Piscinibacter gummiphilus: one gene and its partners. The protein of the gene in region 3 binds, or shares a complex with, the protein of the main gene of each other region. Links are inferred from orthologs where the notes say so. Each region holds a gene or a part of one and is shown on either strand. Other genes may lie near its edges.

Region 1 (3,043 bases), 3.0 Mb from region 3 along the record:
ACGACACCGGGTCCCCCGAAGTCCAGGTCGCCCTGCTGACCGCCCGCATCAACGAGCTGACCCCCCACTTCAAGACCCACCTGAAGGACCACCATGGTCGCCGCGGTCTGCTGAAGATGGTCAACACCCGCAAGAGCCTGCTGGCCTACCTGAAGGACCGTGACGCCGACCGCTACACGGCCCTGATCCAGAAGCTGGGTCTGCGCAAGTAATCGCACGGGAACTCGTGAAGCCTTCGTCGCGAGCCGTTTCCGTCGCTGTCGCTTCATGAGTTCCGAAAAGAGCCTGTCTGGGATCGCCAGCACAGGCTCTTTGTTTTGGAGTTCCGCCATCCACCGATGACGATGTGTCATTCCATCGCCGCTCACCCGCAGAGCGGCCATGGAATGGCATCGCGCCAGGATGACGTGGTTGCTCCAGGGGCCAGGCGCCACCCCACCGGCGCCGGTACACAAAGGAGAAAAGCATGAGCATGTTCAACAAGGTCACGAAGACGTTCCAATGGGGTCAGCACAAGGTCGTGCTCGAGACCGGTGAGATCGCCCGCCAGTCCGGCGGTGCCGTGATCGTCGACATCGAGGACACCGTGATCCTCGCCACCGTCGTGGGCGCCAAGAACCCGAAGCCGGGCCAGGACTTCTTCCCGCTGACCGTCGACTACATCGAGAAGACCTACGCCGCCGGCAAGATCCCCGGCAGCTTCTTCAAGCGTGAAGGCCGCCCGAGCGAACTCGAGACGCTGACCTCGCGCCTGATCGACCGCCCGCTGCGCCCGCTGTTCCCCGAAGGCTTCTACAACGAAGTCCAGGTCGTCGTGCACGTGCTGTCGCTGAACCCCGAAGTGTCGGCCGACATCGCCGCGCTGATCGGCTCGAGCGCCGCGCTCGCCATCTCCGGCATCCCGTTCAACGGCCCCATCGGCGCCGCGCGCGTGGGCTACATCAACGGCGAGTACGTGCTGAACCCGGGCAAGACCCAGCTGCTCGACTCGAAGATGGACCTCGTCGTCGCCGGCACCGAAGCCGCCGTGCTGATGGTGGAATCGGAAGCCCAGCAGCTGAGCGAAGAGATCATGCTCGGCGGCGTGGTGTTCGGCCACCAGCAGGGCAACATCGCCATCGCCGCGATCAACGAACTCGTGCGCGACGCCGGCAAGCCGGCCTGGGACTGGCAAGCGCCCGCCAAGGACGAAGCCTTCATCGGCAAGGTCACCGCGCTGGCCGAGGAGAAGATCCGCGCCGCGTACCAGATCCGTTCGAAGCAGGCCCGCACGCAAGCCTCGCGTGAAGCCAACGCCTCCGTGTTCGCCGCCCTCGACGCCGAAGGCGTGGCGTACGACAAGGTGAAGGTCGACAACGTGCTGTTCGACATCGAAGCGCGCATCGTGCGCGGCCAGATCCTGGCCGGCGAGCCGCGCATCGACGGCCGCGACACCCGCACCGTGCGCCAGATCGAGATCCGCAACAGCGTGCTGCCGCGCGTGCACGGCTCGTCGCTGTTCACCCGTGGCGAAACGCAGGCCCTGGTCGCCGCCACGCTCGGCACCGACCGCGACTCGCAGAAGATCGACGCGCTCGCCGGCGAGTTCAGCGAGCACTTCATGCTCCACTACAACATGCCTCCGTTCGCCACCGGCGAAACCGGTCGTGTGGGCACCCCGAAGCGCCGCGAGATCGGCCACGGCCGCCTGGCCAAGCGCGCGCTGGTCGCCGTGCTGCCGGACCGCACCGAGTTCCCGTACTCGATGCGTGTCGTGTCGGAGATTACCGAGTCGAACGGCTCCTCGTCGATGGCCTCGGTGTGCGGCGGCTGCCTCGCGCTGATGGACGCCGGCGTGCCGCTGAAGGCGCACGTGGCCGGCATCGCCATGGGCCTGATCAAGGACGGCAACCGCTTCGCCGTGCTGACCGACATCCTGGGTGACGAGGATCACCTCGGCGACATGGACTTCAAGGTCGCGGGCACCACCGCCGGCGTGACCGCGCTGCAGATGGACATCAAGATCCAGGGCATCACGAAGGAAATCATGCAGGTCGCCCTGGCCCAGGCCAAGGAAGCGCGCCTGCACATCCTCGGCGAGATGACCGCCGCGATGGGCGAGGCGAAGACGGAAGTCTCGCAGTTCGCTCCGCGCCTCTACACGATGAAGATCAACCCGGAGAAGATCCGTGACGTGATCGGCAAGGGCGGCGCCACCATCCGTGCGCTGACCGAAGAGACCGGCACCACGATCGACATCGGCGAAGACGGCACCATCACGATCGCCTCGGCCGATGCCGACAAGGCCGCGTACGCCAAGAAGCGCATCGAGGAAATCACCGCCGAAGTGGAAGTGGGCAAGGTCTACGAAGGCCCGATCACGAAGCTGCTCGAGTTCGGTGCGCTCGTGAACCTGCTCCCGGGCAAGGACGGCCTGCTGCACATCAGCCAGATCGCCCACCAGCGCGTCGAGAAGGTCACCGACTTCCTGAAGGAAGGCCAGGTGGTCAAGGTCAAGGTGCTCGAGACCGACGAGAAGGGCCGCGTCAAGCTGTCGATGAAGGCCCTGATCGACCGCGAGCAGCAGCCCGCTGGCGAGTAAGCCTCTCAGCCAAGAAGTCCGAGCGCGATGAAAGCCATCGAGATCTCTTCCTACGGGGCGCCCGAGGTGCTCCGCGAGGCCGTTCGCCCGGACCCCGTGCCGGGGCCGGGTGAACTGCTGATCCGTGTGGCCGCGTCGGGGGTGAATCGTCCCGACGTGCTGCAGCGCAAGGGCTTCTACCCGGTGCCGCCGGGTGCCTCCGACCTGCCGGGCCTCGAAGTGGCCGGCGTGATCGTCGAAGGCGATGCCGCGGCGCTGGCGGCGGCCGGCCTGAAGGTCGGCGACCGCGTGTGCGCGCTGGTCGCTGGTGGCGGCTACGCCGAACTGTGTGTCGCGCCGGTGGGCCAGTGCCTGCCGGTGCCGAAGGGCTTCAGCGACGTCGAGGCGGCCAGCCTGCCGGAGACGTTCTTCACGGTGTGGTCGAACGTGTTCGACCGCGCCCGCCTGCAACCCGGCGAGGTC
Region 2 (3,057 bases), 3.1 Mb from region 3 along the record:
CCAACCGCTCGTCGGGCAGCACGTTCCGCGGCCCGGGCATGGAAAAGGGCCTGGAGATCCTGGCGAAGGTGAAGCGCGAGCTGAACGTGCCGGTGATCACCGACGTGCACTCGGAAGCCGAGGTGCCGCACGTGGCGTCCGTCGTCGACGTGCTGCAGACGCCCGCGTTCCTGTGCCGCCAGACCGATTTCATCCGCGCCGTCGCCCAGAGCGGCAAGCCGGTGAACATCAAGAAGGGCCAGTTCCTCGCGCCGGCCGACATGAAGAACGTGATCCAGAAGGCCCGCGACGCCGCGCGCGAGAAGGGCCTGAACGAAGACAACTTCCTCGCCTGCGAGCGGGGCGTGAGCTTCGGCTACAACAACCTCGTGAGCGACATGCGTTCGCTCGCGATCATGCGCGACACCGGCGCACCGGTGGTGTTCGACGCCACCCACTCCGTGCAGCTGCCGGGCGGCCAGGGCACCAGCTCCGGCGGCCAGCGCGAGTTCGTGCCGGTGCTGTCCCGCGCCGCCGTCGCCGTGGGCGTGGCGGGCCTCTTCATGGAGACCCACCCCGACCCCGCCAAGGCGATGAGCGATGGCCCCAACGCCGTGCCCCTGAAGCACATGCGTGCGTTGCTCGAACAGCTGGTGGCGCTCGACCGCGTGGTCAAGCAGCAGCCGCTGCTCGAGAACGACTTCTCCTGCTGATCACGCCGGCCACCCCGGCTGACCCGCTGCCGCCCCGTTTTGCAAAACTAGACCAAAGCCAAAGGAACCAGGAATGAGTGCGATTGTTGACATTGTCGGTCGGGAGATCCTCGACAGCCGCGGCAACCCCACCGTCGAATGCGACGTGCTGCTCGAATCCGGCGTGATGGGCCGTGCGGCCGTGCCGTCGGGTGCCTCCACCGGTTCGCGCGAAGCCATCGAGCTGCGTGACGGCGACAAGGGCCGCTACCTCGGCAAGGGCGTGCTGCGCGCCGTCGAGCACGTGAACACCGAGATCAGCGAAGCCGTGCTGGGCCTCGACGCCTCCGAGCAGGCCTTCCTGGACCGCACCCTGATCGACCTCGACGGCACCGAGAACAAGAGCCGCCTGGGCGCCAACGCCACGCTGGCCGTCTCGATGGCCGTGGCCCGTGCCGCCGCGGAAGAAAGCGGCCTGCCGCTGTACCGCTACTTCGGCGGCTCCGGCGCCATGCAGCTGCCCGTGCCGATGATGAACGTCATCAACGGCGGCGCACACGCCAACAACAACCTCGACCTTCAAGAGCTGATGATCATCCCCGTGGGCGCCCCGACGTTCCGCGAAGCGATGCGCTACGGCGCCGAGGTGTTCCACGCGCTGAAGAAGATCATCCACGACAAGGGCATGAGCACCGCCGTGGGCGACGAGGGCGGTTTCGCCCCCAGCGTGGCCAGCCACGAAGCCGCCATCCAGCTGATCCTGGAAGCCATCGACAAGGCCGGCTACACCGCCGGCGAGCAGATCGCCCTGGGCCTCGACTGCGCGGCCAGCGAGTTCTACAAGGACGGCAAGTACGTGCTGAGCGGCGAAGGCCTGACGCTGTCGGCCCCCGAGTGGACCGACATCCTCGCCACCTGGGCCGACAAGTACCCGATCATCAGCATCGAAGACGGCATGCACGAAGGCGACTGGGACGGCTGGAAGCACCTGACCGAACGCCTCGGCAACAAGGTGCAGCTGGTCGGCGACGACCTGTTCGTCACCAACACCAAGATCCTGCGTGAAGGCATCGACAAGCGCATCGCCAACTCGATCCTCATCAAGATCAACCAGATCGGCACGCTGACCGAGACCTTCTCGGCCATCGAACTGGCCAAGCGCTCGAACTACACGGCCGTGATCAGCCACCGTTCGGGCGAGACGGAAGACTCGACCATCGCGGACATCGCCGTCGGCACCAACGCCGGCCAGATCAAGACCGGCTCGATGAGCCGTTCGGACCGCATGGCCAAGTACAACCAGCTGCTGCGCATCGAGGAAGACCTCGGCGACGTCGCCAGCTACCCCGGCCGCGCCGCGTTCTACAACCTGCGCTGATCCCGCACCGCCGAAAGCCCATCCTCCGTGCGACTCATCACCCTGGCACTGCTGGCCTTGCTGGCGCTCGTGCACGTCGAACTCTGGTTCGGCAAGGGTGGTGTTCCCCGGGTGATGGAGCTCCAGGCGAAGTTGTCGGCCCAGCAGGCCGACAACGACGCGGCCCACGCCCGCAACGACCAGCTGAGCGCCGAGGTGCGCGACTTCAAGGAAGGCCTGGAAATGGTCGAGGAGAAGGCGCGCTTCGAGCTCGGCATGATCAAGCCGGACGAGATCTACGTGCAGATCAGCCCGCCCAACAAGCGCTGATCCCCAGGCCCCCGCCCCGATGGACACCTTGCTGCAAGCCCTGCAGCCGCTGTTCGCGACGGCCCTCACCGTGTGGGGCGCGCCCGTCAGCTGGCTCGAATTGATCGGCTGCGTGCTCGCGATCGTGATGGTCGTGTTCAACATGCGCGTGAACCCGATCGCCTGGCCGCTGGCCATCGTCAGTTCGCTGCTCTTCTTCGCCCTCTTCTGGAACAGCGGCCTCTACGGCGAGGCCTCGCTGCAGATCGTCTTCGCCGTGCTGGCCGGCTGGGGCTGGTGGCAATGGCTCAACGGCCACCAGGACAACGGCGCCACGCTGCGCGTGCGCCACCTGCGCCCGTCGGCGCGCGTGAAGGCGGTCGTCGCGCTCGCGCTCGCGTGGCCCGCCACCGCGCTGTTCCTCGGCACCTTCACCAACTCCACGGTGCCGTGGTGGGACGCCTTCCCCACCGCCGCGAGCCTCGTCGGCCAGTGGCTGCTCGGCCGCAAGTACGTGGAGAACTGGCCCACCTGGGTGGCCGTCAACGTCGTCAGCGTGGGGCTGTTCGCGTACAAGGGCCTGTGGTTCACGACGGCGCTGTACCTCGTGTTCGTCGCCATGTCCTTCTCGGGCTGGCGCGCGTGGCGGCAGCTGGCGTCCGCGCGCTGACCCGGCCATGGCCCTGACCGTCGTGCTGCTCGGTGCGGAAAGCACCGGCA
Region 3 (3,765 bases):
GCGCCTGAGCGGGGCACAACGCTCAGGGTCTCGGCCTGCGCCGGGATGACAGCGTGTTTTCGCGATGCGATCGAGTCACGACATCGGCAGATCCGTTGCATCCCGCTCGGGGTCGGGCCTGTCACCGATCTTCCGTTTTTTCCCCGGACAGCAATGGGCGTTCGCCGGGATGGCGGGGTCCGAGGGGCCCCGTGGAGTTGCCCCCGGAAACGACAACGGCGCGCCGAAGCGCGCCGTTGCGGATCCGTTCAGGCGATCAGTTCGTCTCGAACGGCAGGCGGACCTGCGACAGGTCCTTGCGCGTCTCGACGAGCACCAGCGGGCCTTCGTCCAGCAGCACCACCGGCTTGATCTCGCGCGGCACGTGGACCGGCTTCGGCTCGTTCGCGATGGCGATCTGCGCGGCGCGGATCTTCTCGGCGTCCGAGTTCACCCACTGCAGGCCATGCTGCTCGGCCACGGCCTGCAGTTCGCCGATGGGCAGCTGGTACGCGGCCGGAGCCGGTGCCGCGGCAGCCACCACCGGGGCAGCGACCGGCGCGGGGGCCGGTGCCTGCACCGGAGCCGGTGCAGGCGCCACGGCCTCGGCCACCGGAGCGGCTTCGGCGACGACGGGTTCCACGGCAGGCGCCGGGGCCTCGACCGGCGCGGCGGCGACGACCGGGGCAGCCGGTGCGGCTTCCACCGGTTCGACGGCACGGGTCAGGTCGGCGGCGACGTCACCGGTGGCTTCCAGCAGGGCCTGCTGGCCATCGGCGCCGGCGTCCTCGCGGCGCTGGCGGTCACGGCCACGGCCGCGGTTGCGGCGGCGGCCTTCGCGTTCCTGCGGCTCGCCCGTGGGGTTGCCTTCGGCGTCGACCGGCGCCGCGTCCACGGCATCGGTGGGGGCCAGCTCGGCATCGCTGCCGGCGGCCACCGGCACGAGGCCGGCGACGGCGGTGGTGCTGTCCACCGCGGTGTCTTCACCACCTTCGGCGGCGCGGGTCTCGTCGCGGTCGCGGCCACCACGGCCACGGCGGTTGCGGCGGCGGCCGGTGCGTTCACCGGTCTCGGCACCGGCTTCCGGCGTGTCGCCACCCGGCACGGTGTCCACGAACGCGCGGGCCTGCACGGCCTCGTCGGCGGCGCCTTCGGTCACGGCGTTGGGACGGGCTTCGCGTTCCGGGCGGTTGCGGCGGCCTTCGCCACGCTCGCCGCGTTCACCCCGCTCGCCACGTTCGGCGCGGGCTTCGTCGCGGCCGCCCTGGGCGCCTTCGGCGCGGGCTTCCTGGCCACGGCCACGTTCGCCACGTTCACCGCGTTCACCACGCTCGCGCGGCGGACGGGCGGTCTCGGCGCCGGCTTCCACCGGCGTCTCGCTGCGTTCGCCACGGCGGCCGCGGCCTTCGCCCCGGTCACCACGCTCACCGCGTTCCGCGCGGTCGCCACGGCCTTCGCCGCGCTCGCCACGTTCACCGCGGGCGCCGCGCTCACCGCGTTCGCCGTCGCGCTTGCCGCCATCGCGGCCGCCACGGCCGTTGCGCTCGCCACGGCCCTTGCGGTCGCCGCGGTTTTCCTTCGTTTCGGTCGCCGGCGCCTCGACGGGCGCGGCCACCACGGGGGCGGGCGTTTCACCGCCGCCGAACAGCTTCTTCAGGAAGCCGAAGAAGCCGCCGGATGCAGCCGGCGCGGCCACGGGGGCGGGCGCCGGTGTGGCCACCGGGGCCGGGGCGGGTTCGGGCTTCGGCTCGGCCACGGGGGCCGGCGTGTCGGGCAGGATGCCCTTGATCACGGGTTCCTGCTTGGCCTTGAACTTCTCGCGGCGGGTGATGCCGACTTCGTCGTCCGGCTCCTCGATCATCGAGTAGCTGACCTGCAGGTTCTCGAGGCGCGGGTCGTCGTGGCGCAGGCGCTCGAGGCGGTAGTTCGGGGTGTCGAGGTGCTTGTTCGGCACGAGCAGCACGGTGATGCGCTGCTTCAGCTCGATCTTGGCGATCTCGGTGCGCTTCTCGTTCAGCAGGAACGAGGTCACCTCCACCGGCACCTGCACGTGCACGGCAGCGGTGTTTTCCTTCATCGACTCTTCCTGCACCATGCGCAGGATCTGCAGCGCGCTGGATTCGGTGTCGCGGATGTGGCCGGTGCCGTTGCAGCGCGGGCAGGTGATGTGGCTGCCTTCGGAGAGGGCGGGGCGCAGGCGCTGGCGGCTGAGTTCGAGCAGGCCGAACTTGCTGATGGAGCTGAACTGCACGCGGGCGCGGTCCTGGCGAAGGGCGTCGCGCAGGCGGTTTTCCACGTCGCGGCGGTTCTTCGACTCTTCCATGTCGATGAAGTCGACGACGATCAGGCCGCCCAGGTCGCGCAGGCGCATCTGGCGGGCGATTTCATCGGCGGCTTCGAGGTTCGTGCGGGTGGCCGTTTCCTCGATGTCGCTGCCGCGGGTGGAGCGGGCGCTGTTGACGTCGACCGACACGAGGGCTTCGGTGTGGTCGATCACGATGGCGCCGCCCGAGGGCAGGTTCACCGTGCGCGAGAACGCGGTCTCGATCTGGTGCTCGATCTGGAAGCGGCTGAACAGCGGTGCGTCGTCGCGGTAGCGCTTGACCTTGGATGCCGCCTCGGGCATCACGTGGCTCATGAACTGCTGGGCCTGGTCGTAGATGTCGTCGGTGTCGATCAGGATCTCGCCGACGTCCGCGGTGAAGTAGTCGCGGATGGCACGGATGACCAGCGACGATTCCTGGTAGATCAGGAAGGCGCCCTTGCCCGCCTGGGAAGCGCCGTCGATGGCCTTCCACAGCGTGAGCATGTAGTTCAGGTCCCACTGCAACTCGTTCGCGGTGCGGCCGATGCCGGCGGTGCGCGCGATCAGGCTCATGCCCTTCGGGTACTCGAGCTGGTCGAGGTTTTCCTTCAGCTCTTCGCGGTCCTCGCCCTCGATGCGGCGCGACACGCCACCGCCGCGCGGGTTGTTCGGCATCAGCACGAGGTAGCGGCCGGCCAGCGAGACGAACGTGGTGAGGGCGGCGCCCTTGTTGCCGCGCTCTTCCTTCTCGACCTGCACGAGCAGCTGGTCGCCTTCCTTGATGGCGTCCTGGATGCGTGCGTTGCGCACGTCCACGCCGTCGCGGAAGTAGTTGCGGGAGATTTCCTTGAACGGCAGGAAGCCGTGGCGGTCTTCGCCGTAGTCGACGAAACAGGCTTCCAGCGAAGGCTCGACGCGCGTGACGACGGCCTTGTAGATGTTGCCCTTGCGTTGCTCGCGGCCTTCGATCTCGGTTTCGAAATCGAGCAGCTTCTGGCCGTCGACGATCGCCAGGCGGCGTTCCTCGGCCTGCGTCGCATTGATCAGCATGCGTTTCATGTGCACTCCTTCGCCACGCCCGTGGAACGGGCCATGGCATCCATCAACATGCCGCCTCCGACGTCAATCGGGGGCGGCGGATCGATGCACGAGAAACGTTGCTGAACCGGAAGGAATCGCCCTGGACTGTCTGAACGTGGGATGCCGATCAGTCGATCGGCCGCTCGGGCAGCGTTGGCGCATGCGTGGTGGAGGTCGAAGCGGGCCGCATCGGTGCGGCTCCTGGGCCATCCACGGCGCCGCCAGCACGTCGGCGACGCGCGAGGCAGGAGGGGGTGGGGGCCGGGAACTTCATCCGCTTCATTCACTGGACGCGGACGGAAGACATCGAGACCGTATTGCCGAGGGGCGCAGCCGCTGTTTTCGGCGCCGTCCCTCTGGTTCTTCGTCTACCGCCTTGGAAACCTTTTTGCAGGGGTTCG

Evidence for each region.
Region 1: the proteins of A4W93_RS23410 (region 3) and pnp are in contact, whole or in part, in a cryo-EM structure (PDB 9QH0), measured with the Escherichia coli proteins. The link is inferred for Piscinibacter gummiphilus from one-to-one orthologs.
Region 2: the proteins of A4W93_RS23410 (region 3) and eno are in contact, whole or in part, in a solved structure (PDB 2FYM), measured with the Escherichia coli proteins. The link is inferred for Piscinibacter gummiphilus from one-to-one orthologs.

The regions. Positions count from the first base shown.
Region 1 is NZ_CP015118.1:2,085,728-2,088,770, forward strand. The notes cover bases 131-3,023. They hold pnp (polyribonucleotide nucleotidyltransferase), read left to right. Parts: upstream 131-466; coding sequence 467-2,581; downstream 2,582-3,023. Other genes in these bases: rpsO (30S ribosomal protein S15), read left to right, coding at 131-212; A4W93_RS09485 (NAD(P)H-quinone oxidoreductase), read left to right, coding at 2,609-3,023. In the rest of the region: more of rpsO, read left to right, coding at 1-130; more of A4W93_RS09485, read left to right, coding at 3,024-3,043. UniProt on the Escherichia coli protein: Involved in mRNA degradation. Catalyzes the phosphorolysis of single-stranded polyribonucleotides processively in the 3'- to 5'-direction. Also involved, along with RNase II, in tRNA processing.
Region 2 is NZ_CP015118.1:1,997,110-2,000,166, reverse strand. What follows is about bases 1-2,907. They hold eno (phosphopyruvate hydratase), read left to right. Parts: upstream 1-765; coding sequence 766-2,049; downstream 2,050-2,907. Other genes in these bases: pnuC (nicotinamide riboside transporter PnuC), read left to right, coding at 2,378-2,907; ftsB (cell division protein FtsB), read left to right, coding at 2,077-2,358; kdsA (3-deoxy-8-phosphooctulonate synthase), read left to right, coding at 1-692. In the rest of the region: more of pnuC, read left to right, coding at 2,908-3,007; A4W93_RS09045 (AAA family ATPase), read left to right, coding at 3,015-3,057. UniProt on the Escherichia coli protein: Catalyzes the reversible conversion of 2-phosphoglycerate (2-PG) into phosphoenolpyruvate (PEP). It is essential for the degradation of carbohydrates via glycolysis.
Region 3 is NZ_CP015118.1:5,123,153-5,126,917, reverse strand. Bases 57-3,671 are described here. They hold A4W93_RS23410 (Rne/Rng family ribonuclease), read right to left. Parts: upstream 3,344-3,671; coding sequence 257-3,343; downstream 57-256. UniProt on the Escherichia coli protein: Endoribonuclease that plays a central role in RNA processing and decay. Required for the maturation of 5S and 16S rRNAs and the majority of tRNAs. Also involved in the degradation of most mRNAs.